Regions from separate parts of the Pseudomonas sp. RT6P73 genome, predicted to be linked through region 2. Evidence: riboswitches for the same ligand, from Rfam matches in the RefSeq annotation. Region 2 holds a riboswitch; the other holds the start of a gene.

Region 1 (7,382 bases), 920 kb from region 2:
ATGTGGTCGAGGACGGCATCGCCGTACTGAAGTTCGGCGGCGGTTGCCAGGGCTGCGGCCAGGCCGACGTCACCCTTCGCGAAGGCATCGAGCGCACCTTGCTCGAGCGCATTCCCGAGCTCAAGGGTGTACGCGATGTGACTGACCACACGCAGAAAGAAAATGCCTACTACTGAGTAAGGTGTTCGCTGCAAACATAGAAAACGGCGCCCCGTGAGCGCCGTTTTTTTATGGGTGATCGATTATCTGTGGCGAGGGGGCTTTGTGGCGAGGGGATTTATCCCCGTTCGGCGGCGAAGCCGTCGCTAAACCTGCTTGCTATGAATGCCTGAAAGAATGCAGGGGGCCGCGTCGCAGCCCAACGGGGATAAATCCCCTCGCCACAGGAAGCCCCCTTATCACAGGGTTGGGCGTGACTCAGGGCCTGTAGAGATGCGCATGCCCCGCGCGATACAGCGATGACTCGCTGAACTGATCACTCCCCAACACCCGACCCACCAGAATCAACGCCGTGCGCCGAAACCCCTTGGCCGCAACCTTTTCGGCAATGTCCGCAATCGTCCCCATCACCCAATCCTGATCCGGCCAGGTCGCCCGGTGGATCACCGCAATCGGGCAGTCCGCGCCGTAATGCGGCAGCAATTCGGCAAGGATTTTCTCCAGATGCTGCACGCCCAAATGAATCGCCATAGTCGCCCCATGCTGCGCCAGACTGCCCAGCTCTTCACCGGCCGGCATCACGGTTTTGTCGGCATAACGGGTCAGAATCACGCTCTGGGAAATGTCGGGCAACGTCAGTTCAGCCCCCAACAACGCCGCACACGCGGCAGTCGCTGTTACCCCGGGAATGATTTCAAACGCAATCCCGAGTTCTCGCAGATAACGAATCTGCTCACCAATCGCCCCGTACAAACTAGGATCACCGGAATGCACCCGCGCCACGTCCTGGCCGTTGGCATGGGCGGTTGTGATCAGTTCGATGATCTGCTCCAGGTGCAATTCGGCGCTGTTGACCACCTGTTCGGCGCAATGGCCTTCCAGTACGGCGGCGGGCACTAAAGAGCCGGCATAGATGATTACCGGGCAACTGCGAATCAGCCGTTGGCCTTTGACGGTGATCAGTTCCGGGTCGCCGGGACCTGCGCCAATGAAGTAGACGGTCATCGTCCATTCCTTTGAAAAAAGAGTCTGTCAGAAAAAGGGCTTGGGCAAGGCTTCAGATGAAGATTGCTCATGATCGAAGGCAGGGAATATCCGGGATCTTACGCAACGCAGGCCAATGCCAGAGTGGCCTGGGCATATTTTTGTCGCGAGATCAGTAGTTTTGCCGGTGCCTGGGCCAACTGTTCGACCAGGGCCAGGGCAGCACTTTCCGCCACGCCGTAGCAGCCGGTGCGTTCGAACGCGATGTCTGAATGATGGCTGAGTTGCGGTTTGTAACCTTGCAGTTGCTCGCTGCTGAAATACATCAGCGGCAATGCGAGTTGCGCGGCCAACTCGATCAGGCCAGGTTCATCACGCTTCAGGTCGATGCTGGCCAGGGCGTTGATCTGGTGAAGTTCGATTTTATGCGCCTGTAATGCCTGATCGAGCAACGCCCGCAGCGTACTGGCGGGGCAGCCGCGCTGGCAGCCCAGGCCGACGACTAAAGTCGGCGCTGTGCCGGTATCAATCATGCGTGGTATTGGCCATCGCTTTTGCGGCGGAACAACCAGGCGCTGATCAGGCCCAGGGCCAGCCAGAACGCGACGTTGGTCAGCTGCGAAGCGATTTTGAACTGTGTTTCCAGGGCTTCCGGAGCCAGCATCGAGTGCACTTCCGGTTGCGGTGCGCCGATCACATGCGGAACGGCGAGAATCGCCACGCCGAGGATCTTCATCAGCCAGTGACGGCTGAACACGATCAGCGCGATGCCGACAGCCGTGGAGGCGGCCGTGCCGATCCACCAGAGTTGCCGTTGCGCCAGATCTGCCGCCGCAGTGCCCGGCAGTTCAGGCGGCAAGCCGAGGGTTGGCGCCAACACGAAGGTCGCGTAACCGGCCAGGCCCCAAAGCAAGCCCTGCGAGGTTTTGGTCGGTGCACGCAGGGTGTAGAGACCGGCGAGCATCAGGGCAAAACCAACGGCAACGACGAGGTTGCCGCCCGTGGTCGACAGCACGCGCTGCCAGCCGTCTTCCGGTTCCCAGGCTTCGGCGTCGTGAGTGTGAGCGGCGACACCGGCGGCGTGTTCGTGAACTTCAACCGCGGCCGGCTCGGATTTTTCGTAGGTTTCGGCCTGCAAAATCAGCGGAGACACCCAGAAGCTTTGCAGCAGGGTCAGCAACAGGGCAGCCAGCAGCCCGGTGAAACCTGCGGTTTGCGCAATACGCTTGATCATGTCGGCAGGTCTCAATGGCACGGGAAGGCGGAGCTGTGACGGGTATCGTGCGCAGCGTTGTGGACCGCTTCGATGTGCGAGAAGCCGGCAAAATACACAAGGCACGCGCCAAGGATCGATGCGCAAACGGCAGCGGTCAGGCGTTGAGTCAGGGTCGTGGTGGTGCTGGCCGTTGTGTGGCGAGTGCTGCTGATGATCGACATGGCGCTTCCCTCTGGTCTGTCAGCGGGTGAATAGAGCGCATGGAAGACCCCTGCGAGTCGGACACGCAAAGGTTCAAACAGCGCCCGCCCACCGCGGGTTTGTCATTCAGTGATCGTAGTGGTCACTTTGTGTTGCGGGCCGGTCTCCGGGCTCACGAGGGGCCAAGGCTTGCGCCTGAACCTGCAAGCATCACCTTCCCATGCCGAACTGCTGGCACAGTGGATTTGACGCTTCGCTCGCTTACCGTTGCGGGGGCAGCACCGGACTGACATGGCCTTGAGTAAAGCACATGATTCACCGGTTTCCCGTTTCACCCTGTGAAGGGCACCCGTAACAAGGCGTGTAGGAGAGCATGGGCGGGGGTTTGGCGTCAATTGGCAGGGGTTCTCATCTTGGAATTGAGTCGAGAACCTGTGGCGAGGGGATTTATCTGTGGCGAGGGGGCTTGCCCCCGTTGGGTTGCGAAGCGACCCCCTGCATTCTTTCAGGCATAGCCCGCAAGCAGGTTTTGCGACGGCTTCGCCGCCGAACGGGGGCAAGCCCCCTCGCCACAGGGAATCACGAGTGCCTCACGGACATTGACCCGCCCCGACGCGATGCGTAGCCTTGCGCTTTCGAGGTTCTTCGGCATTTGCCGAAGCTAAGAAGGGAACGCGGTCGATGCCGCGGCTGCCCCCGCAACTGTGAACGGTGATGTTCGCTGCCACGCCACTGCAAGCCCTGTCCAACGGGTTCGCGGGAAGGCGCAGCGAATGCCAGGCCAACTGCCCGGCACACCGTCAGCCAGGAGACCTGCCTCGACACAGATTCTCACTACAACCGGGCGGGGTGATCCGGTGGCGAACTCTTCCGCGCGCGTCCGTCGCTGCGATTGTCGTCCCGTATGCCCGCCACCTAGCCAAAGGGCATCCGATGAAAACACTGGCCAAACTCCCCGTCACCATCGTTACCGGCTTCCTCGGCTCGGGCAAAACCACCCTGCTGCGGCACATGCTCGACAACGCTCAGGGCCGCCGCATCGCGGTGATCGTCAACGAGTTTGGCGAGCTGGGCATCGACGGCGAAATCCTCAAACAGTGCTCCATCGGTTGCACTGAAGAAGAAGCCAACGGCCGCGTCTATGAACTGGCCAACGGCTGCCTGTGCTGCACCGTCCAGGAAGAATTCTTCCCGGTGATGCGCGAACTTGTCGCCCGTCGCGGCGACCTCGACCACATCCTCATCGAAACCTCCGGCCTGGCGCTGCCAAAACCACTGGTTCAAGCCTTCCAGTGGCCGGAAATCCGCAGCGCCTGCACCGTTGACGCGGTCATCACCGTGGTCGACAGCCCAGCGGTCGCCGCTGGCACCTTCGCCGCGTTCCCGGACCAGGTCGATGCCCAGCGCAAACTCGACCCGAACCTGGACCACGAATCGCCGTTGCACGAGCTGTTCGCCGACCAACTGGCCAGCGCCGACCTAGTGATCCTCAACAAGGCCGATCTGATCAGCCCTGAAGACCTGGCCCGCGTACGCCTGGAAGTCGCTGAAGAGCTGCCGCCGGCAGTAAAAGTCATCGAAGCCAGCAGCGGTCGTGTGCCACTGGACGTGCTGATCGGCCTCGGTGCCGGTTCCGAAGAACACATCGACAGCCGTCACAGCCATCACGATCACCACCACGAAGGTGAGGACGATCACGATCACGACGCTTTCGATTCGATCTCCATCGAGCTGCCGCAAGCTGACGAAAGCCTGCTGCTGGACGCGCTGACCCAATTGGTGGTTCAGCACGGCATCCTGCGGGTCAAAGGTTTCGCGGCGATCCCGAACAAACCGATGCGCCTGCTGATCCAGGGCGTGGGCACGCGTTTCGACAAGCATTTCGACCGTCAGTGGGGCGCCGACGAAGCGCGCGCCACGCGCCTGGTATTGATCGGCCAGGAACTGGACGGAATTCTAATCGAAGCGCAATTGCGCGCCGCGCTCAGCGCTTAAGCCATGCACCTGCTCAGGACCCAGCCCGGCGGTTTCGTGTCGGATGACAACATTGCCGACCTTGGACAAACCCCCGCCGAGCTGGTGATCCTGTGCAGCGGCGACTCAAGCCTGGCGCTGCTCGCCGAAGCGGCGCAGCAGTTGCCGGATGATTACCCCAGCGTGCGGCTGGCCAACCCGATGCAGGTGCAGAATCATGCGTCGGTCGACCTGTATGTCGACGAAGTGCTGCGCCACGCCAAGGTAATTCTGATTTCGCTGCACGGCGGCATTGCCTATTGGCGTTACGGTGTCGAGCGTCTGGTGGAACTGTCCCAACGCGGCGTGCAGCTGATTCTGGTGCCCGGCGATGATCGCCCGGACCCGGAACTCAGCGACCTCAGCACCGTGTCTGCCGGCGACCGCGACCGCCTCTGGCAGTTTTTGCGTCAGGGTGGCATGGCCAATGCCCTGGATTTTTTCCGTTGCCTGGCCAATCGCTGGCTGGATCGCGATTACGTGTGGGCCGAGCCGCAAACCCTGCCGCGCACGGCGATTTACCACCCGCACAAAAGCCCCGCAGATCTTCACGATTGGCAAGCCGACTGGCAGGCCGGTCAACCGGTGGCGGCCGTGCTGTTTTACCGCTCGCACTTGCAGGCGGCGAACACCGCATTCATCGATGTTTTCTGCCAGCGTTTGCAGGCAGCGGGCTTGAATCCGTTGCCGATTGCGCTGGCCAGTTTGAAAGAGCCCGGCTGCCTGACGGTGGTCGAGGACCTGCTGGATGAAGTCGAGGCGGGGGTGATTCTCAACACTACCGGCTTTGCCCAATCCAGCCCCGAAGCGCCGCATCTACGACCGTTTCGCCGCAACATCCCAGTAATCCAGGCGATCTGCGCCCAGGACAACGAGCCGGGCTGGCGTGCCAGTGAACAGGGCCTCGGCCCGCGTGATCTGGCGATGCACATCGCCTTGCCGGAACTGGACGGCCGGATCATCAGCCGGCCGATCAGCTTCAAGGACCTGGCGTGGCGCAGCGAGCGCAGTCAGTCGGACGTGGTGTGCTATCGGGCGCAACCGGAACGCATGGATTTCGTCGCCGAACTGGCGCGGCGCTGGATCGATCTGGCCCGGGTGCCAAATCGCGAAAAACGCATCGCGCTGATCCTCGCCAACTACCCGACCCGCGACGGACGGATCGGCAATGGCGTTGGCCTCGACACCCCGGCCGCCGCGCTGAACATCCTGCGTGCGCTGCACACCGAAGGTTATCCGCTGCCCGCCGAATTGCCGGAGAGCGGCACTGCGTTGATCCAGCAATTGCTCGGCGGCGTCAGCAACGACCTCGACACCATCGACCAGCGTCCCTGCCAGCAAAGCCTGGCGATGGACGACTATCGGGCGATGTTCAACACATTGCCCGAGGCCAATCAGCAAGCCGTGCTGGAGCGCTGGGGCACGCCCGACAGCGATCCGATGTGCCGTGACGGACGCATGATGATCGCCGGGCTGCGTTTTGGCCTGACCTTTGTCGGCATTCAACCGGCGCGGGGTTATCAGGTTGATCCGAGCGCGGTGTATCACGACCCGGATCTGGTGCCGCCCCACGGTTATCTGGCGTTCTACTTCTGGCTGCGCAATACCTATGGCGCTCACGGCGTGATCCACGTCGGCAAGCACGGCAACCTCGAATGGTTGCCGGGCAAAGGTGTCGGGCTGTCGGAAAACTGCTGGCCGGACGCGCTGCTCGGGCCGCTGCCGAATATCTATCCATTTATCGTCAACGACCCGGGCGAGGGCGCCCAGGCCAAGCGCCGCACCCAGGCGGTGATCATCGATCACCTGATGCCGCCGCTGACCCGCGCCGAAACCTACGGCCCGCTGCGCAACCTTGAGTTGCTGGCCGACGAGTATTACGAAGCACAATTGCTCGATCCGCGCCGCGCCCGGGAGTTGCAGCGCGACATTCTGCAACTGGTGCGCGAGACGCACATCGACCGTGAGCTGCAACTGGACGAAAAGCTCAACAGCGATGCCGATGCGGCGATCTGGTTGCCACGGCTGGACACGTACCTGTGCGACTTGAAAGAGTCGCAGATTCGCGATGGCCTGCACATCTTTGGCGAGTCGCCGACCGGGCGCTTGCGTATCGATACGTTGTTGGCGCTGTTGCGCATTCCCCGTGGCGATGGTCGTGGGGCGCAGTCGAGTTTGTTGCGGGCGTTGGCGAAGGCGTTTGAGTTGGGGTTTGATCCGCTGGATTGTGCGTTGGCCGAGCCGTGGACCGGGCCTCGGCCCGTTGAGCTGTTGAGCGTTACTGATGAAGTGTGGCGCACGGCTGGCGATACCCGCGAACGGCTGGAGCTTTTCGCCGCCCAGATGATCTCGCTGACACTGAACCCATCTCAAGCCAACCACAATCCCTGTGGGAGCGGGCTTGCCCGCGAAGGCGGTGTATCTGACAACTCATTGTCGCCTGACACTACGCTTTCGCGGGCAAGCCCGCTCCCACAGGGTTCTATGTGGACTGAAGTTAGCGCCATCCTTGAGAGCCTGCTTGAAGTCGTCGCCCCGCGTCTGGACGCCTGCGGCCCCGCAGAAATGCGCGGCCTGCTCGACGCCTTGAGCGGCCGTTTTGTCCCGTCCGGCCCCAGCGGTGCACCGAGTCGCGGTCGTCTGGACGTGCTGCCGACCGGGCGCAATTTCTACTCGGTGGACGTGCGCAACCTGCCGACCACCACGGCGTGGCGGATCGGTTTCCAGTCGGCGAACCTGATTCTCGAACGGTACTTGCAGGACCATGGCGATCACCTGCGCCAGCTCGGGCTTTCCGTCTGGGGCACCG
Region 2 (7,382 bases):
GCAAAGAAGCCAGGCAGTCCAGCAGGGCTTCGCGTTCTGCGTTGAGGCGTTCGGCGTCGTCGAGCAACAGCAGATTGGTCATCCACAGGGTCAGGCAATCCACCAGCAGGCAACGGTCGGCGCGGGCGTTTTCGCGCAATACGCGGGCGAGTTCGACCGGTTCCTCGATCAATGCCCATTCAGCCGGACGACGGGCGCGGTGATGGGCGACACGCTCGTTCATTTCACCGTCCAGCGGTTGGCTGGTGGCGATGTAGGTGACCTGAAGCCGGCTGTCTGTCGCGAGTTTTTCAGCGAGGCGACTTTTGCCGGAACGGGCGCCGCCGAGGATCAGTTGGAGCATGGTTCATTCCTTAAATCATTGGTGAGGCGCCTGGCCTCATCGCGGGCAAGCCCGCTCCCACAGGTTCCGTGGATGGACCAAAAATCTGTGAACAGCCTCGATCCTTGTGGGAGCGGGCTTGCCCGCGATGAGGCCGGTACAGCCACCTCAAATCCCACAGAGCTCACGCAACAACGCGGTATCCAAATGCTTCTCCACCAGATCCGCCAACCGCTCGATATCGCGCTCGCGCAACCCGTGGTAATCCACTTCCTGCACATCCTGCAAACCCGCCCAGCGCAGCAGCGCACTGCACGCTGCCGGGGATTCAAACAGGCCATGCAGGTAGGTGCCGAAAATCTGCCCGTCAACACTTTGCGCGCCATCGCAGCGACCATCGTCGAGCTGCACGGCAGCGTTTTCCAGCGCCGGCCCGGTGGTCACTCCGGCGTGGATTTCATAGCCGCTGACCTCGGCATCTTCCAGCTCCAGACGGCCGCGCACATTGCGCAATTGCTTCTCTTCTTCGAGCTGTGTTTCGAACGCCAGCAAGCCCAGACCGGCACTGGACCCCGACGCGCCTTCGAGGCCCAGCGGGTCATGCACCTGCTCACCGAGCATTTGCAGACCGCCGCAAATCCCCAGTACTTTTCCGCCATAACGCAGATGACGACTGATGGCCGTGTCCCAGCCATTGGCGCGCAAATACGCGAGGTCGCTGCGCACGCTTTTTGAGCCGGGAAGAATGATCAGGTCGGCCGGAGGAATCGCCTGGCCAGGGCCGATGAATTGCAGGTCCACTTGCGGATGCAGGCGCAGCGGATCGAAATCGGTGTGGTTGCTGATGCGCGGCAACACCGGCACTACCACTTTCAGCACGCGCTCGACCTTGTCGGTCTGGCGCTGATCGATACCGTCCTCGGCTTCGAGGTGCAGATCCATCACATACGGCAGAACGCCGATCACCGGTTTGCCGGTGCGGGCTTCCAGCCAATCGAGGCCGGGTTGCAACAAGGCGATGTCACCGCGAAAACGGTTGATGATAAAGCCTTTGACCCGCGCCTGTTCGGTGGGCGACAGCAATTCCAGCGTGCCCACCAAATGCGCAAACACCCCGCCGCGATTGATGTCGGCGATCAGCACCACCGGGCAATCCACCGCTTCGGCAAAACCCATGTTGGCGATGTCGCCGGCACGCAGATTGATCTCAGCCGGCGAGCCTGCGCCTTCGACCATCACCACCGGGTAGGCCGCGCTCAATCGTTCATGAGAGGCCAACACCGCTTGCATGGCGATGGCTTTGTAGTCGTGATAGGCAACCGCGTTCATCGTCGTGACCGCGCGACCATGAATGATCACTTGGGCGCCGGTATCGCTGTTGGGTTTGAGCAACACCGGATTCATGTCGGTGTGCGGCTCAAGGTTGGCCGCCTGGGCCTGCACTGCCTGGGCGCGGCCGATCTCGCCGCCATCGGCGGTCACGGCACTGTTGAGCGCCATGTTCTGCGGTTTGAACGGCACGACGCGCACGCCTTGACGGACAACCCAGCGACACAACGCCGTCACCAGCGTGCTTTTACCGGCGTCGGATGTGGTGCCTTGCACCATTAGCGTGGTCATTGCGATTCCTTGACGTAGGCTTGAAGCGCTTGCTCGAGACGCAGCCAGTCGGCTTCATCCGCAGGCAGACCGAAACGCACGCTGCTGTTGTGGGCGAACAACCGCAGCAAGATGCCACGTTGTGCCATGAACTCGTGAAGCGCTTCGGCACGCTCGGTGATCAGCCATTGAAACAACGCGCAGCCACCCTGCGGCTGCAAACCATACTGCCCGAGCAAAAGCGCCAGGCGTTCGCTGGCCGCTTCGCTGCGCACCCGCTGCCTGGCGTGGCCTTCGGTGTCAAGCAAACAGGCTTGGCCCAACACCCGTGTCGGCCCACTGACCGCCCAAGGCCCCACCTGCTCGGCGAGCAATTTGAGCAGCTTGCGCTCAGCCAGCACAAAGCCCAGCCGCACACCGGCCAGGCCAAAAAATTTGCCGAACGAACGCAACACGATCAAGCCGACCTGATGGGCAAATGGCGCCACGCTCAACTGCGGCGTGTTGTCCATGAACGCCTCGTCGACCACCAGCCAGCCACCGCGCGAGGCCAACCGGGCATGCCAGTCGAGCAGACGGCTCGGGGGCAGGCTCAGGCCCGTCGGGTTGTTCGGATTGACCACCACCAGCACGTCGAGGCTGTCGATATAGAAGTCGACTTCCTGCTCCAGCACTTCGCGCACGATGTAGCCATTGCGCCGCCAGGCTTGCGCGTGTTCGGCGTAACACGGCGACAGCACGCCGACCTTGCCGGCCCGACGCAAACGCGGCAGCAATTGGATGGCCATTTGCGAACCGGCGACCGGCAGCACCTGGGCCGCGCCGTAATAGTCGCAAGCCGCTTGCTCCAGACCGTCATCGGTTTCCGGCAAGCGCGCCCAGGCCCGCAGCGGGATGTCCGGGATCGGGAATGGCCACGGCGCGAGGCCGCTGGACAGGTCCAGCCAATCGGCTTCGGCAATGCCGTATTCGAGCGCCGCCTTACGCAAGCGGCCACCGTGCTCAAGCATAGAATTCAGCTCCCACGCAGAGAATCAGCAGCCATAACCATACCCCGCGCTGGACCAATTGCCAGCCGCGGTCGATGGAGTCGGCGTCCGCTGGCACGCCTTCGCCCAGTTGCGGACGCTGATGCAGTTCACCGTGATAGATCGCCGCCCCGCCCAACTCGACGCCGAGCGCACCGGCACCGGCCGCCATCACCGGCCCGGCGTTTGGGCTGTCCCAGGTCGGGCCCTGGGTGCGCCAGCATTTCAACGCCAGTCGGGTTTTGCCCAGCAGCGCGTAGGTCAACGCCACCAGGCGCGCAGGAATGTAGTTGAGGACATCGTCGATCTTCGCCGCGGCCCAGCCGAAACGTTCGAAGCGCTCGTTGCGATAACCCCACATGGCATCGAGGGTATTACTCAAACGGTAGAGCACCACGCCGGGCGCGCCGGCCACGGCAAACCAGAACAGCGCGGCGAACACCGCATCGCTGCCGTTCTCCAGGACTGATTCGGTGGCAGCGCGGGCGACTTCGGTTTTATCCAGTTCGCTGGTCTGACGGCTGACCAGATAGCCCACGCGTATGCGCGCTTCAATCAGATCATCACTGCGCAGGGCCTTGGCCACCGGTTCGACGTGCTCACCGAGGCTGCGCATGCCGAGGGCGCAGTAGAGCGCGAGAATCTCGACAATCCAGCCGACATAAGGCGCCCAGGAAAACGCCGTGGCCAGCAAGGTCAGCGGCAACACCGCAATCACCCAGGCAGTGACGCCATGACTGCGCCAGCCACGCCCCTCACCATTGAAACGTTGCTCGATGCGCTCGGCAAAACGGCCGAACGCCACCAGCGGATGCCAGCGTTTGGGTTCACCCAGCAGCGCGTCCAGCGCAACCGCGGCGACACTCAATAACGCCACACTCATTGACTCACTCCCCAATAATTTTCATACAGCAACTCACTGAGCGGACGCACCTGCGCCCACCCTTCGAGTACCAGCATCGGCGCCGGATAGAATTCCTTGACCGGGCCGAGACAGAGAACCGCCAATGGCTTGGCCCCGGGCGGCAAACCCAGCAGATCTGCCAACGCTTGCGGCTCGAACAGCGACACCCAGCCCATGCCCAGACCTTCGGCGCGGGCGGCCAGCCAGAGGTTCTGGATCGCGCAGGACAGCGACGCCATGTCCATTTCCGGCAAGGTGCGACGACCGAAGATGTGGCGCTCGCGATCATCCATCAGCGCGGCGACCAACACCTCGGCGCAGTCGTTGATGCCTTCGACCTTGAGCTTCATGAATTCGTCGGTGCGCTCGCCGAGGGCTTCGGCGGTGCGGATGCGTTCTTCTTCCACCAGTTGCTGGATCTTGTCGCGCAGTGTGCGGTCGCTGATGCGAATGAATCGCCAGGGTTGCATCAGGCCGACGCTGGGGGCCTGATGGGCGGCTTCGAGCAGGCGTCGCAGTAACTCGGGCTCGACGGTGCCGCCGCTGAAGTGGCGCATGTCGCGGCGTTCGCCGATGGCTCGATAAACTGCGTCGCGTTCGGCCTGGCTGAATGCGTTGTCAGTCATGGCCTCTTCGCGAGCAGGCTCGCTCCCACATTAGATGGAGCTCTGCCTGACGAAACGCGGTCCCCTGTAGGAGTGAGCCTGCTCGCGATGGCGGCCTCCCGGTCAGGCGCAAACAATGCGGCTACAGCAGTGGGATTGGACGGAAAATAAAAGTGCACATAAGAAGCCGTCATCCGCCCCTCACGATAAACCGCCTCTGCCCCGCGCCCGCCATTCGGACTGAGCCCACGAGCAATCGGCTCAAGCTCGGTGCTGGTCAGCGAATGGTGATAGGTGTGCCCGCGCAACGAACCTTCCGGTAACTCAACCGCTTGCAATGCCAGCGCCGCCAGACGCTTTTGCATCACCGCATCACCCGCCAGCAAACCGACCAATTCAGCGCGAATGCCTTCGACGTCGGTCAACGAATCAAGCAGGTACAACATCCCGCCACACTCGGCCAACAACGGTTTGCCGTCGGCATGATGGGCGCGGATCGCAATGAGCATCGAGGTGTTCTGTGACAGCGCCACGTGGTGCAGCTCCGGATAACCGCCCGGGAGATAAAGGCTGTCCGCCTCTGGCAAATCAGCATCGCGGATTGGCGAGAAAAACAGCAGTTCGGCGCCCATGGCCCGCAGCAAATCCAGGCTCGCACCGTAGGTGAAAGCGAACGCCTCATCACGGGCCACTGCGATTCGCACGCCGGCCAGCAAAGGCTCTGCGACGATCATTTCAGGCGCCGCGAATTCCACGGGCGGCGGCAGCGCCACATCGCAACTGCTGGCCAGCGATTCGGCCGCTGCATCGAGGCGCAGATCGAGATCGTTCAACTCGCTGGCCTGGACCAGACCGAGATGGCGACTCGGCAGTTCAATCCCGGTCTCGCGCGACAACGCGCCGTACCAGCGCAAGCCTTCGGTCAGGCTGCCTTCGAGCAACTGCGCGTGCCGCAACGTGCCCACACGGTTGGCCAACACACCGGCAAACGGCAAGTCCGGCTGATACTTCGCCAACCCCAACGCCAGCGCACCAAAAGTCTGCGCCATCGCCGTACCGTCGATCACACCGAGCACCGGCACACCGAAGTGCCGCGCCAGGTCAGCGCTGGACGGCGTGCCGTCGAACAGCCCCATGACGCCTTCGATGAGAATCAGGTCGGCTTCACCGGCGGCTTCCCACAACAGACGACGACTTTCCTGCTCGCCGACCATCCACATGTCCAGTTGATACACCGGCGCACCGCTGGCGCGCTCGAGAATCATCGGGTCGAGAAAGTCCGGGCCGCACTTGAATACGCGAACCTTGCGCCCCTGATTGCGATGCAAACGGGCAAGCGCGGCGGTGACGGTGGTCTTGCCCTGACCGGAGGCCGGCGCGGCGATCAATACCGCCGGGCAATGACGTGGTTGACTCACAACTCGACGCCTTTTTGCGCTTTGATCCCGGCCTGGAACGCGTGCTTGATCACGCCCATTTCGGTGACCGTATCGGCCAGCTCGATCATCTCCGGCTTGGCGCCGCGACCGGTGACCACCACGTGTTGCATCGGCGGACGCGCCTGCAAGTCAGTGAGCACTTGATCGAGGTCGAGGTAACCGTGCTTGAGGGCGATGTTCAGTTCATCGAGCACCACCAGACCGATCGACGGATCGCGCAGCAGTTCGCGGGACACTTCCCAAGCAGCTTCGGCGGCGGCGATGTCACGCTGGCGGTCCTGGGTTTCCCAGGTGAAGCCCTCGCCCATCACATGAAAGCGTACTTGCTCAGGGAAGCGGCGGAAGAACAACTCTTCACCCGTGCTGTTGCGCCCCTTGATGAACTGCACCACGCCGCACTGCATGCCGTGGCCCATGGACCGGGCAAGCATGCCGAAGGCCGAGCTGCTCTTGCCTTTGCCGTTGCCGGTCAGTACCAGCAGCAGGCCGCACTCATTCGGCGAGTTGGCGATGCGTTCGTCGATCACGGCTTTTTTGCGCTGCATGCGCGCCAGATGGCGTTCGTCACGATCAGGGGAATCAGTCATGGGGGAGCTCTCCGTTGAGGCTGGATAACGGCGGGCAGGCACAAGAATAGACGGCAAGAAGCCTGGCATCGCCCACCGTGATGCCGTTGGATGAATCAGGCCGGTCTCCGGGCTCATGAGCGGCTTGCGCCGGACTGCGCGCCTTCCCATGTCGACGTAGACACAGTGGCTCAAGGCGCAATCTTTACTCATTTACCGTTGCGGGGGCAGCGCCGGGATCGTGACGTTTCGTCGCGTGAAGATAGTCACTCACCGGCTTCCCTGTTTCACTCTGTCGACCTTCGCCACAGAGCACCTGAAACAAGCCGCGAAGGTTAGAGGGTTGGGGGTGGAGCGTCAATTGAAGACAAAGCGCGGGCGAGCGATATACTGCCGCCGGTCAATTTACTGACCCCCAACTTGCACCACACTGTCAGCAGTGATATCAAAGCGCCACAACCCAACATCACAATTACAAAGGGTGAGCAACATGCAAGGCATGATCATCAGCAATCCGAAGCTGGAATTCCTGCGACCGGTGCTGGAACGCTGGTTTGACTGTATCGACCGCTACAATGCGGTGCGCGGCGATAACGACACGCCTTACTGGTACGACGAAAAAGCCAACATCGGCTTACTCTCCGCCGCGGCCTGGATGGCGGAAATGGTCACGCTGCAACAAACCACCACGCGCAAGCAAAACGAAGAAGGCGAACGCAACGGCCGCGCCGATCTGTTTATCGCCTCCGCCGAAGAACGCGCCTACCTTCAGACCACTCAACGCTGGCCGCGGGTCAATAGCCTGAACCTGACTCAGGCGCTGCAAGACATCACCAGCGCTGCCAAACGCATCAGCTACGCCAGCGACCTGAAACTCGGCTGCCTGTTCGTTGCGCCACAAAAGGCCCAACAGAGCGCG

Evidence for each region. A riboswitch is a leader RNA that binds a small molecule or an ion and turns the genes downstream of it on or off. The one in region 2 is predicted to bind cobalamin.
Region 1: another riboswitch for cobalamin. It lies ahead of cobW (cobalamin biosynthesis protein CobW); the one in region 2 lies ahead of cobO (cob(I)yrinic acid a,c-diamide adenosyltransferase).

What each region holds. Positions count from the first base shown of each region.
Region 1 covers NZ_JBUBUV010000002.1:2,306,136-2,313,517, forward strand. Annotated here, with positions in the region: gene nfuA (Fe-S biogenesis protein NfuA) at 1-176, shown strand, start outside; gene cobM (precorrin-4 C(11)-methyltransferase) at 418-1,164, opposite strand; gene ACYZT6_RS11305 (cobalamin biosynthesis protein) at 1,263-1,676, opposite strand; gene ACYZT6_RS11310 (CbtA family protein) at 1,673-2,377, opposite strand; gene ACYZT6_RS11315 (CbtB domain-containing protein) at 2,389-2,580, opposite strand; cobalamin riboswitch at 2,701-2,928, opposite strand; cobalamin riboswitch at 3,182-3,395, shown strand; gene cobW (cobalamin biosynthesis protein CobW) at 3,494-4,555, shown strand; gene cobN (cobaltochelatase subunit CobN) at 4,559-7,382, shown strand, end outside.
Region 2 covers NZ_JBUBUV010000002.1:1,386,025-1,393,406, reverse strand. Annotated here, with positions in the region: gene cobU (bifunctional adenosylcobinamide kinase/adenosylcobinamide-phosphate guanylyltransferase) at 1-343, opposite strand, end outside; gene ACYZT6_RS06870 (cobyric acid synthase) at 491-1,942, opposite strand; gene cobD (threonine-phosphate decarboxylase CobD) at 1,939-2,931, opposite strand; gene cbiB (adenosylcobinamide-phosphate synthase CbiB) at 2,924-3,832, opposite strand; gene bluB (5,6-dimethylbenzimidazole synthase) at 3,829-4,479, opposite strand; gene ACYZT6_RS06850 (cobyrinate a,c-diamide synthase) at 4,476-5,876, opposite strand; gene cobO (cob(I)yrinic acid a,c-diamide adenosyltransferase) at 5,873-6,484, opposite strand; cobalamin riboswitch at 6,566-6,798, opposite strand; gene ACYZT6_RS06840 (hypothetical protein) at 6,954-7,382, shown strand, end outside.